Regions from separate parts of the Paenibacillus sp. V4I9 genome, predicted to be linked through region 1. Evidence: riboswitches for the same ligand, from Rfam matches in the RefSeq annotation. Region 1 holds a riboswitch; each other region holds the start of a gene.
The links. Region 1 has a riboswitch for cyclic di-GMP ahead of QFZ81_RS34395 (PilZ domain-containing protein). Riboswitches for the same ligand answer to the same signal wherever they lie in the genome.
Positions count from the first base shown of each region.

Region 1 (7,226 bases):
AGCCAAGTTTTCTATAAGCTGCTTTAATCAATCTATTCAAGCCGGACTCTTGAAGTCCCAACTCTTCGAGGAACATCGCTTTTTCTTCATCTTCCAACTCGGCGATTTCGGATTCAACCTTCGCACTAATCGACACCACTTCGTTGTTTTCGCTCTCAGCAAATTCTTTCACAATTTTCACAAAAGGATTTTCATCTGCTGTTGCTACTTCATCTTCACTCACGTTTGCCGCATAAAGCACGGGTTTCATGGTCAATAAATGAAGGTCGCGCACGAGAAGTTTCTCATCTTCGCTGAGATCCAGACTCCGTGCTGGTTTATCTTCATAAAGCGCTTCTTTAATACGCTCTAAACACTCCACTTCAGCAACAACCTTTTTGTCGCCGCCCTTGAGGTTTTTGCGCGAACGCTCGATCTTCTTTTCTACCGACTCAATATCTGCCAAAATTAATTCAAGATTAATCGTTTCGATATCGCCGATCGGATCCACTTTACCGGAAACGTGGGTAATATTATCATCTTCAAAACAACGAACAACATGCACAATGGCATCCACTTCACGAATGTGTGCCAAGAATTTATTTCCAAGCCCTTCACCTTTGCTCGCACCCTTTACCAAACCCGCAATATCAACGAATTCAAAGGCTGTCGGGACAATGCTCTTAGGCACAACGATCTCTACCAGCTTCTGCAATCTCTCGTCTGGTACTTCAACTACCCCAACATTCGGATCGATCGTACAAAACGGATAATTCGCAGATTCTGCCCCCGCCTGTGTAATTGCATTAAACAATGTCGATTTTCCTACGTTCGGTAGACCGACGATACCTGCTTTCAAAGCCATTGTAGTTACAACTCCTTAATTTTCGAAAATCATCCTTCTTATTATATAGCACTTGGAACGCAAAAAAAAGCCTGAAGGCTATTGATTCGCCGCAGACTTTTTTTCCGTTGCTCTTTTAAATTGCGCTTCCCGCTTCTGTACGAAGTAAGTTTCGATCTGATTCGTAAGGATAAAACCCCTTAAAGCATTGGTTTTCTCTTGCGGAATGTCGATATAACTGGCCCCATAATAAAAACCATTTTCAACCTTTTCTTTTCTTACAATTTCCATCGAACAAGGCACCGTAAAGCCCAAATCCAGCTCAACTTCGAGCTGTGAATGCTTTTGAACAATCTTATCAATCATAGAATTATCATTAATGGTAAATCCTAAGCCGTTGATGGATATATTTTTGATTGAAATACCAAGTGGGTTTTCAAATTGATGTTTATTCCTTTTATTCATATCCTGAAGTCCGAATAAGAGACCTGTATGTTTCACATCCACACGTGGGAATTCCCGTTTTTCTGCGAATTTCTTACGATTTTCAGGTGGATTAATGACAATGACGGAGCCGAATTCTTTGGCAACAACGGTTGTATTCATCACAAACAAGCCGGATTTGGTATAAACCGTCATTTTCGCTTTATCACCAAGTTGAAAGACATCGTATTCCGGTAATTCCACCTCAATAATGTCTCCGAGTGCATAGGTTAGTACGCCAGTGGCTACGAAATCGTCCTTTCCCAAAACAGCCTTACTATCAATTAGCACGTCAGCGTCATACCCCTCCTTGCTTCCGTAATATTTCATGACGTTATACCCGTTGGCCATTATAATCAGCACCTCTTCCTTACTCAAGTTATTCCCTATATAAAAATAGACCGCCCCTTATGTAGGAGCAGCCTATTACCTCAATCAAAAAAAGCATCGATTTTCGGTAACCAGGCTGCCATAGTTCCAATGGAACCGTAGACCCTCAGCTTTGCGTCCTTGCTTTTCAACAAGTTTGCCATTGTCGAACCTTGCTATTTATTTATACCTATCACGTACTATATGGTCTAAAAGACCTACTAATATCTATCATTATACCTAGCACAGTTGCTATTATCAACAAAATTCCTTGCATAGCTGTTCTTTTTGTTGTATGTAATGTAGAAAGATTAAATATCCACAGCTTTTTAAGTTATCCACAAAGCTATCCACAGGTTGTTAACAACGGAATGAATGTTCGATTGTTATGCACATGTGGATAAAAATATATTAGCGAGGTGTCCCCCTGTGGATGAACATATCCCCTGGATGAAAGAAGCAATTCAAGAGGCTCTCAAAGCAGAAGCCATCCGAGAAGTACCGATTGGAGCTATCGTTGTCCATCAAGGTCAAATCATCGGCCGCGGCTACAATTTGCGTGAAACAACCCTAGATCCTCTCGCTCATGCCGAAATGATCGCTATCAAACAAGCGAGCGAACATCTGCAAGCCTGGCGGCTTTTGGATTGCCAGCTCTACGTCACTCTAGAGCCTTGCCCGATGTGTGCGGGCGCGATTGTGCAATCGCGGATTCCGCAGGTCATCTACGGAACCATTGATCCGAAGGCCGGCTGTGCCGGAACGCTCATGAATTTGCTGCAAGAGGACCGGTTCAATCACCGTGTCGATGTCGTTAGCGGCGTCTTGCAAGAAGAGTGTTCGACGATGTTGACCCAATTTTTCCGTAAATTACGCGGTAAAGCTTAGAATTTCCTGCCTCTAATTCTGCATCGCTGCTGCCAACTCAGCCAGTTTATTCAACGTATACATTCCTTGTCACTAAGAAATACGACCGCCCAAAAGGTTGCGCGACGAAAGCCTTCGTGCTATCATAATTCTTGCCATGCGCCCGTAGCTCAGCAGGATAGAGCAACAGTTTCCTAAACTGTAGGCCGGATGTTCGAATCATCTCGGGCGCGTAACCTTTCAAAACTCAATGAAAACGCCAGGTAACGGTTATTAGCCGCTGACCTGGCGTTTATTATTTTCTAGAAATACGCTGCTGGAGAGAAGAATACCTACTGTCATATCCTGAAAGTTGATAATCTCAGCAGATTGATTTCGCATCCGAACCATTTCCTGGGCAATATTCGCTGCTTCAAAGGTGACCAACTGCTCCTCACTTTCTAGGAATCTGCCATCCTCCTTCGCAAAACCGGTAATCTGCACCAGCAGCAGAGCGAACCACTGTGACTCCGTCTTCCAGTCGAAGCTCTCCAATCGTCCTCTCAACTCAGACTCGCTTAAGGAGTAGAAATGACCTTGAACCAGCTGTAAGAGGAACGCTGACCTGAGTGCAGGGTAGGCCTGGTCAAGTTTCAATTCCAGCGCTCTGCTCTCCTGACTTAAATGCTTCCACTCTCTCTCGATAAATGCTAGTTCATCCTCTTGGCTTTCTTGCGTTGTCTTGTAATCATTGATGACATTCACGAGCCGCACTATCGGTTGATAAATCCGTTTGGATGCGAACCAAGAGAGCAGAACGGCTATAAGTAGCCCTAGTCCTCCAATACTGAGCATGCTCCTCGACATAAATTCCACGGGTGCTGTAAGTTGAGATAAGGAGGTTGCAGTTACATACTTTCACAGAGTTCCTGTACGGGTCAATTGACCGTAAGCAATAGAGTAAGACTGTCCTTTACGATCCAGTATGAAAGAGTCAGATTCTGCCGTCCTGCTCATTACACTTTCATGAATAGCTGCCTTAAATTGGGCGTGCTCCTCGTCGACGGTTTTCTGGGAGACGATAATATGTCCATCTTTTGCCATTAGGAAGGAAGCCCCATTGTTATCTGTGGTCATTTCCTCGACCATCTGCACCAGTTTTTCTTTATTCAAATATAAAATAAGCGCACCGTATGGCTCTCCCACATTAGGAAGCTTTTGAACTAAGGCAACCGTGTTGGAATCCGACTTCGCATTTACTTTAGGCAGCGAATCCCACCAAAAAACGCCTCGCCATGCCCCCTCCTCTATAGTGATGATTTTTGCTAGTCAATGCTAACGGTTGGTCAACAACTGCTTTCAATTTACAAGGCGCATTCGTTTCCATCAATCATCCATTTTTGTTAGAGGAATCATGAGGCGTGGTAAGGGATATCAGCCGATTTCCGACCATTGTCTTATTTTGCAAACATCCAGTCATAGCCTTGCCGCTATCGATGTTCTATAATAAACGGTAGATTTGTTAGTCCTCATTTCAATCCAAGAACCTAATCAGAAAGGGGCTCTTCGATGACAAGCATCAAAGCTTCATCCTCCTATCGCATTCCTCTTTTCTGTATAGTTACACTGCTGTTCTGGATGTCGATGTATACGAGCGTTCCCATCATGGCGCCTTATGTAGAATTCCTTGGCGGGAACCACCAGTTGGCCGGATGGATTGTCGGCATGTACGGGATCTCCCAAATGCTGCTGCGAATTCCTGTAGGTATCATGTCAGACCGATTTCATAAGAGGAAGTTATTTATTACCTTTGGCCTGCTATTCACGGCAATAACCGGTTTAGGACTATGGATAACGCATGATTTCACATGGATCCTTATTCTTCGAGCACTGGCAGGCGCAGCCGCGGCAACATGGGTTGATTTTACCGTATTATTTACGAGCTACTATAAGCATGAAGATTCAACAAAAGCGATCGGAACGATCTCCTTCTTCAATTCACTTGGGCAGGTACTTGGTATTCTCGGGGCAGGATGGGCGGCAGATTCCTTCGGTTGGGAGGCCGTCTTCATTTTGGGAGCTCTGCTAGGCTTGATGGGGATGATTGGATCACTTTTCCTTGTAGAAAAAGTCGAAATTGATGCGCCTAAAATTACGATGCGCGGTATCGGTGACGTTGCGACTGACCGTACGCTGCTGTTCGTTTCCTTACTCGCTATCTTGTCGCAAGTCCTCATATTCGCAACGGTTTTTGGATTTACGCCTGTTTATGCAACTCAGCTTGGAGCTGATAAATTCTCCTTATCGATGCTTTCGTTATTTGCCAATGTACCGGTAGCGCTAGCTTCCTTATTTGGCGGACGGCGATGGGCTGTTCGGTACGGGGAGAGGCGCATGGTTGTCTGGGGTTTTATTCTCATGGGGATATTTACATTTACGATTCCTTTCACCCATCATCTTTGGGTGCTCATGGTTACACAGGCTTTTGCCGGCTTTGGCCGCGGACTTTCTTTTACCTTACTCATGGGGATGAGTATAAAGCATATGCCTGCGGATAAGCGGGCAACAGCAATGGGGTTTTTTCAAGCTATTTATGGATTGGGCATGTTCATTGGACCCGTTCTTATGGGTATAATCGGTGATTGGTTTTCTCTGAATCAGGGATTTATTGTGTTAGGTGTACTTGGCGTTTTGAGCGCACTTCTATCTCAATGGTTCGTACAAAGTACGCCTTCTAAGCATCAAGCCAAACCTAGCAGTTCTACAGCAGCACTTTAAAAGGGGGAACGGATCTTGAAGATTCGTTCTTTTTCTTTTTGAAATCGTGCAGGGGTACCGGTGGTTGCCTTCGTCTATTCATGCGGAGAGGAGGAGAAGCATATTCAGGAACAAGCACTCGTAAAGCGCATAATGAATGGCGATGAGGCAGCATTCCGTGAGCTTGTAACAACATATCGTCACCATTTGTTCCAAACGATCTATGCGATTGTACGCCATGCAAAGGATGCCGAAGATTTATCACAGGATGTTTGGACCCGGATTTATTTCTCCCTCCCTCAGTATCAAATGAAGGGTCTGAAAACCTGGATGACTCGCATCGCGGTGAACCGGGCTATCGATTTCAAACGATCGGCCAGCAGGCGTAGGGAAGAAATGACGGCTGAGATGGAGGAACCCATCCAATCCTCTGGCAATCATCCTTATTCTGAGCATGGTGTGGAACATGAAGTGATATTGAATGAGACGACTGAGCTCGTGCGTAAGAAGCTCCATCAAATCCCTGCCAACTATCATGAAGTATTAACGGCCTACTATATTCATCATCAGTCGTATCAAGATATTGCCAACGCTCATGGGGTAACGGTAAAAACGGTAGAATCCAAGCTATATAGAGCCAAGCAGTGGCTTCGTAACAATTGGAAGGAGGAGGAATTCTTGTGAACCATTATAATGAACATGTATGGAAGCAATATGTGGAAGAGCGTTTGTCACCCGATACTTTGAGTGAGATGGAGCTTCATCTGTATCAGTGTGATGAATGCTTGTCGATGTATATGACATGTTTGGAACAAATGGAAGCTATACTTCCGATCATGGAAAGGGATACGCAAGGGTATGTGGATGCTATCATTGCCCGTACGACAGGAACTAAGCGCTCTTGGTACCACTCAACAATGCTGCATTACGGTATTGCAGCAGCGGCTACACTCATCCTTGTGGCTACCGGCTTCTTTCACGGAATTTCGCAGGAATTGGACTCTGTAGGTTCGTTTAAACCTTCTAACTCAATAAATACATCTTCCTCCCTACAAACAGATAAACCGATATCGGACCAATTGCTAAATAAAACACTGACGTGGCTAGACACGTTGCAAAATAAATAAACACAAGGAGGTTACACCCTTAATGCCTAATAAAAGCAGCCTAGTCGCATTCCTGCTGTCCTTCCTACCTGGAGTAGGCCATCTATATATGAACCGTTTATTCCGCGGGCTCCTATACGGTGGCGGGTTCTTTGGATCGTTATTCCTTATCTTCATGGGAGTCGCTATATTACACGCTCCGGATGACTTCCTGATTCTTCTTGCCTTGTTGGCCGCCTTGACATGGGTTGTAAATATGCTGGATATGATTATCTTCCTGCTGCGTTCACAGCCCTATCGCTTGCCTGGCTCTTACGGGTCCGAGCAGCATGGGCAGCATGAGCAGCCTTCTTGGGACGCGAATCCTTATTCCACTCGAATGGCTGGTCAACAAGAAAAAACAAAAATTATGCTGCTCTCCTTCATCCCTGGACTCGGACATTATCAGCTTGGGTTGATGCATAGAGGTCTTACAGCGATGGTCTCTTTCTTTGGAGTTGCTATATTAGTATTCTTCGTCACCATCATGACGCATAACGAAGGCTTTGTTGCCTTTCTGTTGGCCTTGCCAGTTCTATGGTTTTACACGATGTTTGATGCACTGAAGCAACAGGGGAATAAACAAGCGGGGTTAGAGCTTATAGATCGCAGTATTTTTGAAGACTTCCACTTTGGGGATGACTACGGTCGCAAAAACCGGACATTGGCAACGATTATTGCTATTTTTCCAGGAGCAGCTCACTTGTACCTCTCTATGACGAAACGCGGCGTCCAGTTAATGGCGATCTTCCTCTTCTCCATTTATATATTGGATGTACTCCGATTGTCTCTGTTTTTATTTT
Region 1 covers NZ_JAUSZE010000001.1:7,456,002-7,463,227, reverse strand. The annotation lists gene ychF (redox-regulated ATPase YchF) at 1-844, opposite strand, end outside; gene QFZ81_RS34395 (PilZ domain-containing protein) at 923-1,657, opposite strand; cyclic di-GMP riboswitch class I at 1,760-1,847, opposite strand; gene tadA (tRNA adenosine(34) deaminase TadA) at 2,126-2,563, shown strand; tRNA gene QFZ81_RS34385 (tRNA-Arg) at 2,702-2,775, shown strand; gene QFZ81_RS34380 (hypothetical protein) at 2,816-3,376, opposite strand; gene QFZ81_RS34375 (PDC sensor domain-containing protein) at 3,440-3,694, opposite strand; gene QFZ81_RS34370 (MFS transporter) at 4,091-5,299, shown strand; gene QFZ81_RS34365 (RNA polymerase sigma factor) at 5,360-5,962, shown strand; gene QFZ81_RS34360 (anti-sigma factor) at 5,959-6,405, shown strand; gene QFZ81_RS34355 (hypothetical protein) at 6,428-7,226, shown strand, end outside.

Region 2 (7,226 bases), 5.3 Mb from region 1:
TTGGGGATATGCATTCATTGCCGTCGCTTTGGTCGTTTTTGCGATGTTCACCGCATATCCGGTCGTAAGCGCGTTTATCATTAGTCTCCAAGAATACAAGCCTCTTGGTTCTACCTATGTTGGATTTGACAATTATGTTTCTACGGTGAAAGACGGTTTGTTTTGGCAAGCAATGCGCAATACCGTCGTCTATACGCTTTTGACAGTGCCTGTTAACTTGATCTTGTCCATGGTGATCGCGATTATGATTCTGCCGCTCAGGAAAAAAACACAGGGCTTTTTCAAAGGTGTTTATTACTTGCCTGTTGTTGCTTCAGGTGTTGCTTTATCCGTCGTATGGCTTTGGATCTTCGATCCAATGGAAGGCGGGATTTTGAACCAGTTGATTCATTTCTTTGGCATTAGCAATCAGAATTGGCTTGGCTCAAGTAAAACGTCGATGTTTTCTTTGGTTCTGATGTCCTGGTTGTCCAGTCATGGCACAAGCATTATCATCTACCTGGCCGGTCTACTCGGCATTGATGATACGTATTACGAGGCAGCGGAAATGGACGGAGCGAACTTTTTTCAAAAGCTGTGGCACATTGTTGTTCCTTCTTTGAAACCAGCTACGTTATTCCTTTTGGTGACGGGTGTTATCGGTTCTTTCCAAGTGTTCCAAAACGCGTACCTGATGACCGGTGGCGGTCCGAACAATGCGACTACCATGGTTGGTCTACTGATTTTCAATAATGCATTTACTTATTTTGAATTCGGTAAAGCAGCGGCGCAATCGCTGATTCTAGCTGTTATTATCGCGGGAATTTCGGTTATTCAGTTCAGATATGCAGGAAAAGATGTCGAGTATTAAGAGCGGAGAGACTTTGAGCTCCGCTCAAAGATCCCTATGTTGGGAGGATAAAAAATGGCTTTATACAGCAATCATGCAGGAAAACCTAGAGTAAAAACTTTTCGAAATTCAATCATTTTTATCGCCCTTCTACTTTTTGCTTTGGCGACGATATTTCCGATCTATTTCATGGTCATTTCATCCTTTGCTGATCCGGTTGAGGCCGGAGCGGTGAGTTACTCCATTTTACCAAGCAAGTTTACATTCGCTTCCTTTAAATATTTCTTTGATTACAGTGAGTATTCGTATCGTTGGATTTTGAACTCGCTGATTGTGGCGACCACCGTGATGGTGTCCAATGTCATTTTTGCCAGCATGGCCGGCTATGCATTTTCTAAACTTCGTTTTAAAGGGAGAGGCGTGCTATTTGCCGTACTGCTTGTCTCCATGATGATTCCTTACCAAGTTACGCAAGTTCCTTTGTATATTCTGGTTGTTAACGTGTTTGAGTTGCAAAATACGTACAGCGCGTTAATTATGCCGGGTATCGTTACTGTATATAATATTTTTCTGGCTAAACAGTTTATGAGCAGCATCCCGAACGAGATTATGGAAAGCGCCAAGATTGAAGGGTGCAGTCAGTTCACGATCTATTGGAGAATCATTCTGCCGTTGTCCAAAACCGTGCTTGCCGTCATGGCGATTCTAACGTTTATGGATAGCTGGAACACATTCTTCTGGCCGCTTCTTGTCACGAATACGATGGATATGCAGACGATCCAAGTCGGATTGAAAAACTTCCGCTTCGCCAATACGACGTTTATCGCGCCGATGATGGCGGGTGCTACGATCTCTGCACTGCCGATGTTTATTCTTTTCTTCAGCTTGCAAAAGTACTTCTTAGAAGGTGTAACGGTTGGTGCGGTGAAGGGCTAATACGAGCCGCGCGTGAGGGAGGAATGACTTCAGCATGATTGTGTCTTGGAATGAGCAATACAAGCAGGCCGTAATTGACTTATGGAATGAAGAAGCCGTGAAAGAAGGCTACAAGGAGCTTACCGAGCAAACCTTTGAGCGTATCTTCACGGCCAACCCTTATTTCGATAGACAAAATGCTTTTGTGTTACTGGAACAAAATGAAGTCAAAGGCTTTGCCTGCGGCTGCACAGGCGATGATCTGCCGCTTGGGGAAGTGGCTGGATACATCACCTGCATCGTTTTATCCGATGACTTCAAAACAGATGAGAGCTATCAAGGCATGCTGGACGCTTTGGAGCGTCGCTTTCAGCAGCTGGGAAAAAAGCAAGGCGATGTCTTATTTTTTAATCCGATGTTATTGCCGTGGTATATACCGGGGACACCGAAGCATGAGCATAACAATGCGCCGGGCGTGCCGATTGAAAGTAAATTGTATGCGTTTTTGCTGCAGGCAGGGTATGTGGAACGCGCTAAAGAGTGCGCCATGTATTTGAAGCTGGATGGTTTTACCATACCAGAGGATATAAGAGCCAAAGAAGATAAAGCTGCTGCTGAGGGTTACTCAGTTGAATTGTTCGACCCGGAAAAGCATGACGGCGTGGATGAATTGCTGAATGGATTTAATAATCTTTTATGGCAGAGGGAAATCGGGCAAAGCACGGCAGAAGGTGTGCCAGTGATAATTGCTGCATATAAAGGCAAGGTAATTGGATTTGCCGGTCCTGTCATTCGGCAGGAGAACGGCCGGGGCTATTTTGCTGGGATCGGCGTGCTTCCTGATCATGAGGGACACGGTCTGGGCAGCATGCTATTCTTTAAGCTGTGCGAAGCTTTTCGTTCGATCGGGACCGACTACATGTCGCTCTATACGGGCAGTACGAATCCGGCTATCCGCATCTACGAGAAGGCAGGCTTTACAACCGTCAAACAATTTTCTGTCATGAGAAGGGAGTTTGTGTGAATGAGTGAGCAAAAGTTAACGATTCTAGCCATCGGTGGCCATGTTGGTGATGCCGAATTAACGGCCGGGGGCGTATTGGCAAGTCACTCTTTGAAAGGGGACCGCATTGCGACCCTAGCGCTGACAGCAGGCGAACGCGGCGTTCCGGCAGGACAAGATATGGCCGAATATCGCGTGCAGAAAGTGAATGAGGCGAAAACCTTTGCCGAGATGCTGGGCGGGGAAGCGTTCGTATTCGACGATATTCCTGACGGTGAGCTGCAGGATAACCAAGAAATGCGTTTTCGCGTATGCGATGTCATTCGTCAAGTTCGTCCCAACGTCATTATTACGCATTGGAAGAACAGCATGCACAAGGATCATATGACAACGCACCGCATCGTCAATGATGCCCGCTATTTTGCCGCCTTGCCGACGTTCGAGCGGGAGCTTCCTGCACATTTTGCACAGAGATTGTATTATGCCGAGAACTGGGAGGACGCCGTCGACTATCGACCGTACGTGTATGTCGACTTCGACCAAGAAGCCTTTGATCTATGGGTGAAGGCCGTCTCAACACATTGGTTCGTAACAGGCAGCAAATCCTTCCAGTACCTGGAATACTATAAGCATTTAATGCGTGTCCGCGGGATTGAAGCCAGAAAGCAATATGCACAAACCTTCATGATTCCAGAAGAAAATATGCGTGTTATCAAAACTGAATTATAAAAATAAAATCAACCTCTACACGCGGCTGCTCATTCATGAATGGCCTTGTTAGAGGTTTTCTCAATTTGGGTAAATCGAAGATGACCTTCAATTTGCATAGTTTGCTACATTGCATAAGCGAGTTTTACATAGATAATATTTTCTGGTTTGTAGGGGAAGTGAGTGGGGAAAGTGGGAGTTAGTAGTTTGTTGCTAGAAGTTAGATGTTTGAAGAGAAGTAGAAGTAGAAGTAGAAGTAGAAGTAGAAGTAGAAGTAGAAGTAGAAGTAGAAGTAGGAGTAGAAGTAGGAGTAGAAGTTAGTAGTCAGTAGTCAGTAGTCAGTAATTAGGAAGTAGGGATTTGGGGTTAGGAGTTAGGAAATAGGTAGGCAAGTTGTACTTCATACAACAATTTCCTCAGTTTCTTCAGGATAAGCTGAAGATGTTGTACGGTGTACAACATTTTAGCCATATTCTCATGCTAAAAGGTTGCTTTTGGTTGAAATTGTTGTATTTTCTGCAATATTCGCGAGGATTAAGCGGATTTGCTTGCTTATTGTGTACAACGCTACAACATTTCACGGATATCTTGGGCGAAAAGTAGGGTGACCACCGCCATACGGGGGTGCTACCAAGCGCGCCCAGGATTCGCGCGCGTTGAGAAGTGTTCGGCATCAAAACCTGGACAACACACTCGTCTAGGACGGCATAATCCGTTTTTCTTATATCAAACAAAATTTGGGAGGCAGCTATGATCAGAAACGGTATCGATTGCATTAGGCAGTACACTCATCTATTTAAAGGGAAACGATTGGGACTAATTACGGCACCTACCGGCTTAAACAATGACTTCGTATCCACCATTCAAATTCTGCATGAGAATTTCAATCTGACAGCCCTGTTTTCACCGGAACACGGTGTGCGTGGAGATCAAGCAGCAGGCGCCCTGGTAGAAACGTATCTGGACCCGATCACACAGGTGCCGGTGCATAGCTTGTACCGTAAGGATTCCAAGCGCCTGAGCCAGGAAATGCTGGATGAGGTAGATATGGTCGTCTATGATATTCAGGACGTAGGTACACGATACTACACTTTTATTTATACGATGCTGTATGCTCTGGAAGATTGTGCGAAAGCAGGCAAGCCATTTGTCATTTTGGACCGGATCAACCCACTGGATGGGGTGACGGTAGAAGGTAATATTTTGAAGCAAGACTATCAATCTTTTGTTGGTAATTATCCGCTTTGTGTGCGTTACGGTCTAACTGCCGGTGAGGTGGCTACCATGGCTAACGATCAGATGAACTGGCATTGTAATCTGCATGTGATACGTGCTGAGGGCTGGGAGCGGAAGATGCAGTTCACTGATACCGGTCGACACTGGGTGATGCCCTCCTTGGGGATTCCCCGGTTTGAAACGGCATTGCTGTATCCAGGCACCTGTATATTTGAAGGCACCAACATGTCTGAAGGAAGAGGAACTACAGTTCCTTTTGAAATTGTAGGAGCTCCGTTCATCGACGCTCAACAACTGGCGGATGACATGAACAGTAAGAAGCTGCCTGGGGTCGTTTTCCGTCCGGTCTATTTTAAACCGACCTTTTCCAAGTTTCAGGGAGAGTCGTGCAGTGGCGTTCAGCTTCATGTGCTGGATACCCGAGCGATCCGGCCTTTGGAGACAGCTATCACACTAATGTATTCCATTAAGCGTAACTATGAGCAATTTTCTTTCCTGCCACCTCTTAAAGAGGGATCCAGACCTTTTATTGATTTATTGTGCGGGGATAAGTTGTACCGTGAAGAGTCATTAGATGTTTCGGTGTTGTTGGAGCAATTTCGGGACGAAAGCCGGGAATTCGCACAGATGAAACAGCAGTATCATCTATATTAAAATAGAACGCGACAAGATAGTTATTCGTAATGCCACCACTGCGAACGTGTACATTACGTGCTGGATGCGGACGCTGTCTCCGAAGGCGGTCACGCTGTCGTCACAATCGAAGGGAAGAGCATCAGCATTTACCGGATAAACGATGAATATTACGCTTTAAACAATTATTGCCCCCACCAAGGGGTGCCGATGTGCGCAGGACTCGTTTCTGGTACTACGCTTCCTTCGGACGTGTATGAATACGAGTACGGTAAAAAGGGTGATCATCCGCTATCCCTGGCATGGCTGGGTATTCGATATTCGAACCGGCAAATCTTTATTCAACGATAAGATTTGGGTGAAAACGTATAAGGTGAATGTGCAAGACGGTAAAGTTGGTATTAATCTGGAAAGAAAGTATATAGCGAGAATAAGCGGGAAATGAGGGATCGAAAGGGCTGAAACGCCTATTTGATCCCCTTGGATTGGATACCACAAAAAAAGTTGCCTTTGCCGACGCTGATGAAATTCCCGCCTGGGCCAAAACTTATTTTACAGCAGCGAGCGAAGCGAATTGGGTAGGTATGGCCCATTTCAAACGTTTATTTACGTATCCGGAGTTTATAATTATTTTGAAAACAAACGGATAATTCCAGAAAAGTGGATTGGCGAGGCATTCAGGTGGAGAGCATTGTGGGTATTCACGTATTCAGTACCTTTTTTACAGCTTCAGCTACCCTGTCTTTATCAAAAGGCTTCACAATAAAATCTCTAGCGCCAAGGGTAATGGCTTCAATAACAAAGGATTGCTGCCCCATTGCTGAGACCATAATTATCTTTGAATCGGTCTTGTAACTTTTTATTTCCTTTAATGCAGTAATACCATCCATCTCGGGCATTGTAATATCCAACGTAATCACGTCAGGTGAATGCTGTAAAAACAGAGAGATTGCCTCAAGTCCATTCGATGCTTCGGCTACAATTTCATGTCCTAATTCTAAGAGGATGTTCTTAATCATCAATCGCATAAAGATAGAATCATCTACAACCATTAGTCTTGCCATTATAATCATCACCTTTCAGAGGGACTTTCTACCTAGCTATTTACTGTTATAGATGGCTCGTTACATAAGAAAACTCCCCTTATAAGAAGAATAAGGGGAGTTGTGGATATGTCCCTTCCTTCGGTAACTGGCAAGCATAGCGACGTATTTCGCCTTAGCTCCTTTAGCTTTGCGTCACTAATTTTCATTAGCTTTGCTCTTATCGTATAACAGAAGAATTACTATTTATTCATTTATTCTAAAGTATAGCACTCTTATTATTAGTAATAAAGTACTAGTTTATTAAAAGTTGCCGCGAGGAAGCCCTTGATTTATGTTAACAAAGTTAGAGTTATGCTATCCGAGTGTTTTTTAACGTTTATCCGTCATTAATATCAATCAATATTTGTAAGACATTCGGGAAATTGGATCATTTAGATGTGATGTAGGTAAATAATGCCCTTTTTCAGTGAGAAAGACGAACGATTCTCTTGATTAATTCTGAAATCCTATGTATTATTAAGATAGATTTTAACGCATAAGGGTTGATAATTGATCTTGAAGGTGATTCCATGCCACAACTAGATTCTAATGAATACAAGAAGAAGCTGTGTCACCTCTATAACGAAATCTCCAAAGAGTTGTTCGGGTTTGGCACAACACTGCTGAAGGTTTCCATTGATCAAAACATTATTACTTTTCATGCCAAGCATCGCCGCTCACCACGATCAACCGCATTAGAGGGCGAGGCGCCAACGCTCAAACACGAAGTCGATTTCTATATGTCCTCCATATACAAGAAGAGAATCCGGGACAGGTTGGAGCAAGAACTTGGCTTATCCATGGATGCCGTATTAAG
Region 2 covers NZ_JAUSZE010000001.1:2,140,041-2,147,266, forward strand. The annotation lists gene QFZ81_RS09795 (carbohydrate ABC transporter permease) at 1-850, shown strand, start outside; gene QFZ81_RS09800 (carbohydrate ABC transporter permease) at 905-1,765, shown strand; gene QFZ81_RS09805 (GNAT family N-acetyltransferase) at 1,800-2,768, shown strand; gene QFZ81_RS09810 (PIG-L deacetylase family protein) at 2,769-3,476, shown strand; gene QFZ81_RS09815 (exo-beta-N-acetylmuramidase NamZ family protein) at 4,206-5,345, shown strand; gene QFZ81_RS09820 (Rieske (2Fe-2S) protein) at 5,403-5,675, shown strand; gene QFZ81_RS09825 (hypothetical protein) at 5,810-5,974, shown strand; gene QFZ81_RS09830 (response regulator) at 6,026-6,388, opposite strand; cyclic di-GMP riboswitch class I at 6,508-6,596, opposite strand; gene QFZ81_RS09835 (hypothetical protein) at 6,940-7,226, shown strand, end outside.
Region 2: another riboswitch for cyclic di-GMP. It lies ahead of QFZ81_RS09830 (response regulator); the one in region 1 lies ahead of QFZ81_RS34395 (PilZ domain-containing protein).

Region 3 (7,226 bases), 99 kb from region 1:
CGGTTGCCGACAATGTTACTGCAGCACTTTGATTCGTCCAATCCGTTGGTGCAGTTGCTGTCGTTACCGGTGCTTCAGTATCGACAATCAGCTTTGCCTCAACTGTGTTGGAAGGATCCGATTCACCAAATGAATTACTATACGAAGATACATAGTATAGGTGGTTCGCATAAGATAGGTTATTTACTGTATAGGACAAGTTGTTTAAGTTTTTAACTAGCAATATCGGTTGTCCATTTACAATTTCATACACGTTATAACCATTAGCGTATGTGACAAAATTCCATGTAATTACAGCGCTCGTTTGACTTAGCAGCCTCGAACTTGCCACTGGGGACTGCATGTCAGGGAAAATAATATCAAAATTTAACCGATTGGAAGGTGCAGACTCTCCAAAACGTGTATTATAAATCACTAATTCGTAATAATGGGTTTTTTCTGTCAGGTTGAATAGCTGGGTTGTTAAAGCCGCACCTTTGTACATTAATTGGCGAGTATCGCCTGTCACCTCATAAACGCGATATTCATTTGCCCAAGTTGCCGTCATCCAAGTTAATGTTAGATTATTAGCATTCGTGACTGTTCCTTTCAATTGCGAAGGCTGAAGTACCGGCCAAGTTAAAGTGAAAGTTGAGATCACTGCCTTCGGAGATTCACCGAATCGATCACTATAGGAGTAAACCTCATAATTGTAGTCACCTTCTGGCATGTTGGTAAACGTTACAGTTGTACCCGTTTGTGTTTTTTTCAATTCTCTTTGACCATCTACGATTTGGTAGACACGATAAGCCGTAGCGTAAGTTACGGTTCCCCATTTTAAAGTAATATCATTGCCATTCGTGACACTTTTCGTCACATTACCCGGTGCTTCCATGATCGGATGTACCAGCTTGAATAAGAGCTCTTCTCCCTCCGGAGACTCACCAAAGCGACTGCTATAAGAGTGCACTTCATAGGTATAGTCACCTGCTGGCATATTGGTATATGTTACAGTTGTTCCTGTCAGTGTGCTTTTCAACACCTTTTCACCATCAACTACTTGATAAATTTTATAAGATGTAGCGTAAGTTGAAGTTCCCCACTTTAAAGTAATGTCATTACCATTTGCAATCGTCTGGGTCAGACTTCCCGGCGCTTGCATCACTGGGAAAACTATGGATAGGCTCACTTTGCTTCCTTCCAGCGACTCTCCAAATTTAGTACTAACAGAGTGAACAACATACGTATGATCCCCTGCTGTCACATTCGTGTACGTTACTGCTAACGTGGTCATTGTACTTTTTAGAACCTCAGCACCATTAATAATTTCATAAACTTTATAGCTGTTAGCATAAGGTGCTGCAACCCATGTTAAAACCACGTCGTTACCATTCTGCGCCTTAGCTGCCAGATTACCCGGTCCTACCATTGTCGGCAGAATCAAATTGAAGCTAACCTCTGCTCCCTCTGGGGATTCTCCTAAAATCGTTGAATAGGAATCTACTACATATTGATAGTCCCCACCAGGAATGTTTGCATAGGTTACCGTTAAGCCTGTCAGCGTACTTTTCAAGACTTTTTGGCCATCAATAACCTGGTATACTTTATAACTTGTTGCGTTAGGTACAGAGGTCCACTTTAATGTAAGATCATTCGCATTCGCCAAACTGTAAGTCAGGCTAGCAGGAGCTTGCATCGTTTGGTCGTTCAAAGTGAATGTCAATATCGTTCCCTCTGGAGATTCTCCAAACCGTGTTGAAACCGTATGAACTTCATACGTATAATCACCAGGCTCCATGTTGCTATAAGATACCTTTGTTGTCGCTACTGTACTTTTCAATACTTTTTGACCGTTAACAATTTGATACACTTTATAGCTGTTACCGTTTGCTGCTGCGTCCCAGTTTAATGAAAACGCCGTAGCCGATGTTACACTCTGCACCAAATTAGATGGCGGCAGCATTGTTGGAAGTACGATAGAGAAAGTTGCCTGGGCACTTTCAGCCGATTCTCCATATCGTGTGGAATTGGAGTGAATTTCATATGTGTAATTCCCTGATGCCAGATTCGTATAGGTCACGGTCGTTCCGGCTACTGTACTTTTAAGTACCTTCGAACCATCTACGATTTGATACACTTTATAAGCCGTAGCATTGGGTGCAACCGTCCAGGTCAGTACAACATCATTTACATTCTGGAATTTGTATGCGAAATTACCAGGAGCAGCCATAACTACTTCCCCTACCGTTAAGGCAACTTGGGTTCCTTCGGCAGACTCACCAAAACGGGTACTAACAGAATGAACTTCGTATAAATAATCACCCGCAGGCAGGTTGACGTAGGTAACTGTCGTGCCTGTTACCGTGCTTTTCAGTACTTTTTCATCACCGATAACTTGATAGATTTTGTAGGAGGTAGCATTCGGTGCAACCGTCCAAGTCAGCACGATATCGGTTAGGTTTTGTAATTTGGAAGCTAACGTTGCCGGAGGCGTCATCGTGACCGATCCTACAGTCAAGGAAACGGTGCTACCGTCTGTTGACTCGCCGAACAAGTTGCTTAGCGAATGGACCTCATATACATAATCGCCGGTCAGCATATTCGTAAATGTAACCGTCGTACCGGTTACTGTGTTTTTCAACACTTTTTCTCCATCGATTACTTGATAAACTTTATAAGAGGTTGCGTTGGTCGCAGCACTCCAAGTAAGTACCACGTCGTTCACATTTTGAAGTTTAAAAGTCAGGTTGCTTGGCGGCACCATCGTTCCTACGGTTAATGAAATCGTGCTGCCCTCGACAGACTCTCCGAAACGGTCACTGAAAGAGTGAACCATGTATGTATAATTTCCAGCGGGCAAATTCATGTAGGATACGGTTTTTCCCGTTATTTTACTGCTTTTTAATACTTTTTGATTATCAATAATTTGATAGACGTTATAGCCGGTTGCATAAGCAGCAGTATTCCACTTTAGTGTAACGTCATCGGTAGCCACCGTATACGTTAAACCGCTAGGAGCCGTCATCGTCAGATTTCCTATAGCAGCTTCTACTGCTGTTGAGTTTGGAGATTCGCCATACAAAGGATGGCTAGCTGTTACTGTATATGTATATATTCCCTCTGCGGCGTTGTTGACGGTAAAAGTTCTCGCTGTCCCCGAATAGACTAACTTTCTTCCGCCTTCTTGATTTACATACAAATTATATGTTTGTACATTAGGAGCAGTTCCCCAGTTCAAAACGATATTGTTACCATTTTGTATGGTGTACGTTAATGTAGCCGGGGCAATCATATCAGGATAAGTGATATTGATATTCACCGGAGCACATGGGCCCGATTCGCCACCTGAACTTAAAGTAGACACTACATAACTGTATGAGCCCTCTGTCAGGTCATTTATGGTAAAAGAAGCTGTTGTCGTTGTCCCGACATTAATAAGCTGCCCATAGGTGATGCTGTATACAGTGTATCCTGTAGCTCCATACACCGGGCTCCACGTTAATTTCACATCATCAGGCGTTAGAAGTTGAGTAGCAAGATTGCTTGGAGGTAAGATGGTTCCGTTGTCTGTTGCTCCCCACGCATGTAAGGCTGGAAAGATTAATTGAACAAATAAAAGCAGTGTGAGAACCATAGACATTTGTCTTGATTTCTTCATTGACATCTGACTCCCTTCCCTTCTTATAATAAGGATTGATAGATCTCAAAAAAAGAAAAGAACCTTAAACAAGGTTCATAGAAAAACACTATGATTCCCTGTGGTAACCGGCTACCATGCACGTTTTTTAATACGCGTTTCAGGCCCTTGGCTTTGCGTCTCACAGTTTCCTGTAATTTGCCCTTTTCACTTGAGATTTCGATACTTCTATCTCTGCCATAATACTATATTCCTAGTAATTTGAATAGGTAAATTTAACTATAAGATTCATGATCCGCATATATTCTAGTACTTTTGATCTTCTTTATTAGTTAAAATTCAATGATTTTCCTATATTTATGAAACTAACATTGTAAATTCGACAATATTTGAATTGATACCCCTTACATATAATGTTGTATACAAGATAAACATTGAACTATTTAGAGTCTTTCAAACAAAAAATAGACCATGCTTCTACAAACGTAGATAGCATGGTCTATTTTAAGTACCCTCAGACTTCCAGAGTGTTTCACAAAATTAATTCTGTCCTTCCGCTATACCTTAGTTAGCAATTTTGCTCCATACAGGGTACTCTTCCAAGTACCCATATTCGTTCAATTCCTTAAGAGCCTTGCGTATGCTATGTTCATCCTCGCCCGATTCACTGGATAGTTCCACTAGATCGTCTAGGTTGATGTTCGGGTTCTCTTTGCAAAACGTAAGCAAGCCCTTAGCAGCCCAGGAAAGCCGATCGTCTTGGAAATCTCCAACCATACGGCGGAATATTTTGTGCGAGACAATTCTCAGCTCTACGAGTTGCTGCAAAGCTTTAGTCGCCTGCTTGAGATTCATGCGACCGAGCTTAGCAATATCAGATAATCCTGGAATGTTCGATTCCGAAGAAAAACATTTCAAGACGATAAAGGTCATTTGTGTATAAATATCCATGCCGGGATGGTGAAAAACTTCATCTGAAAGATTAAAATGACGCGCTGCGTCCTTAGCTTGTCCGTTGTCCATCTGATGTCCTCCTTTTCATTACCATGGAGTTCACCTACTCATTATTGTTGCCATGATCCGAGGGCTGTACTAGCTTTCCCGAATTGTGCCGAGATTGCCGGAATATTTGCGCCAAACTGAATTTTTTCTGATCATTGGCATCCGGGATCTCCTTCTTTGGCTGGTTGAAATCATCATTCGCTTCATGAGCAGGTTCAATAGGCTCTGCCGACTCCATGTCACTATAGCTGTCTGCTAGAGAAACGGCCTCATCCATGTCCGAGACCATTTTTTTCCCGGGAAATAATTCCGTAATCGGTCTCCTACCCGATTGCTCTTCTCGAACATACCTTGTCAAAATATCCATGATTCCTTGACTGAAAATGCCTTCCATTTTCAATTGGTTTAAATAATCGATGACCTCAGGCGGTGTGTCTGACGGAATATACAGGGTAACATCCTTACCTGAACGAACGTAAACGGTGGATCTCCGCTTTTTCAATCCGATTCGCTCCCGCTCTCGGATACTCCTTCAGAGTCAGCACTAGCCGCCGCGGATTCGTCCGCATGTTTCAGCGCGTGGTCAAGCATAAGAAAGGTGCCTCGCACATTTCGGAATTGGCTGTGTTCCACGGTATCAAACTTAATGGGCAGGCCCAGCTCGGCGTTTAATTTCTCAATCCAAGGCTGCAAAACGACCGCTCCACCGCCGATGAACCAAAACTCATTGGCGTAGCGTACATGCTTCCAAGAGTTACGGGCGTATTTCAGCACTTTCTCCGCTAATATGCGCATATGCCGGTTAATAAGGCTTGTCATGTCAAAAACAACCTTACCCTCCGCATAAATCTCATACTCTTTGTTGACCAACATGAGGGTCAATTCCGCCGTGCTTGCGATTAATTCCTCGCCTTGTGAATTAACCTCGTTGCGAATGCTCTCTAAAGCATCATTGAGGTAGATCTTAGCGCCGGTAGAGTGCCGTTGATCCAGATCGAGACCGGGTTTGAAGAACGCGATATCCATGTCGACACCGCCTACATCCGCAATGCCGAAGCCTTTGTGGGATAGATGTGATTTGGAAGTAGCCTCAAGGTCGTAAACACCGGAAACATCGTCTATGCTGATATCGGTAGGAAGCGAAAATTCCATTTCCACCGTTATCCCTTTAAATACGGGGGTCGTCCCGAATGTAACGGAATGTACGCCTCCTGTAATCTTATGAGCAAATTCCTCGCGGAATTTCGTTATTTCACGAATCGGCAGACCTGTACCCAAGTTGACAGCGGCTTTTATCCGCTTTTTCCCCCGCCTGATGGCATCCTCATGTTTCTTGGCAATGGCATACGCCGCAGCCGTAAGGAGTGTCACCATTGTTTCGGGTCTCTGGGCCTTCTTTTGCACCGCTTTATCCCCTACAATTTCATGAATAATCCCTTCGTCACCGATCGCTAAGTTACCCACGTAAACATGTCGGTACTGATCGCTCTCTATCGAAGGCGATGTAATCTGTACGTCAAGAAAATCCAGGGGATCACCTTGTTCCATCAAAAGAAATCGTTCACCAAACGGTTGCGCTAGTACATTAGGGAAAATAAAGTTATTGTCCAAATGGTCGTAAATCACTTTAACGTGACTGCTGCCATTATCAATAGACAGCGTGATGGTAGTGGTTAAGACTTCGTTCTTTGTCAAGTCTATTCCCCTCTCCGGTGGCCTTATTTGAGTTTATATAAAGATTCGCGTTACAAGGGCCAATTGAGAGGGTATTTGGAGAAATTGGTATTTTTAGCAGCTAGTTGGAATGAAGTTTAAAGTTTAAAATTTGAAGTTTAAGATTTAAACTTTAACTTGTACGATTTAAACGTTAAGATTTAAGCTTTAAAGTTTAGGATTTAAATGTAAAGTTTAAACTTTGCGAATGTTGCAAAAAACACAACAATTCCTGCCAAAAGTAGCTCTAACTCATATAAAGAGGCTAAATTGTTGTACAACATACAACATCCTTAGCTTGCCTGGAAGAAATCAAGGAAATTGTTGCACGCTGTACAACTTGCCATTATTTACGGTACGGCTTACCGTTGAATCATGCACATACAGCCTTTCTGCGATTTGCTTCATAGTCATAGGCCTAATATGAGAGGAGCCTTTCTTGTAAAACTCTGGCTGCAGCTCAAAAAACCCTGCTCCCTTCGTCAAGGAAGAGAACAGGGTTTTCATCGTATCCTATAAAAAAGCTTAGAGACCCAACACACGCCGCTCCTCATCCGAGAACATCCTCGAACGAGTCAGAAAGCGCCGCCCTTCCGGCCCCTCAAGCGAGAACATCCCGCCTCTGCCGGGCACCACGTCGATGATGAGCATCGTATTCTTCCAATAGTCGTATTGCGACTTGCTCATATAGAAGGGTGCGCCGCCTATTTCCCCTAGCCATACGTCGCTGTCGCCGATAAGAAACTCCCCTTGCGCGTAACACATCGGAGAGCTGCCATCGCAGCAGCCGCCGGATTGATGGAACATGACAGGGCCATGCTTGGCCTTTACGATTTCGATTAGCTCTAGAGCGGCATCGGTAGCAACAACCTTGCTCACTTCTATCGTCATCGTA
Region 3 covers NZ_JAUSZE010000001.1:7,357,024-7,364,249, forward strand. The annotation lists gene QFZ81_RS33850 (OmpL47-type beta-barrel domain-containing protein) at 1-3,637, opposite strand, end outside; cyclic di-GMP riboswitch class I at 3,737-3,829, opposite strand; gene QFZ81_RS33855 (hypothetical protein) at 4,181-4,639, opposite strand; gene QFZ81_RS33860 (hypothetical protein) at 4,674-5,120, opposite strand; gene QFZ81_RS33865 (ParM/StbA family protein) at 5,117-6,313, opposite strand; gene QFZ81_RS33870 (RNA polymerase factor sigma-54) at 6,644-6,838, opposite strand; gene QFZ81_RS33875 (DUF779 domain-containing protein) at 6,857-7,222, opposite strand.
Region 3: another riboswitch for cyclic di-GMP. It lies ahead of QFZ81_RS33850 (OmpL47-type beta-barrel domain-containing protein); the one in region 1 lies ahead of QFZ81_RS34395 (PilZ domain-containing protein).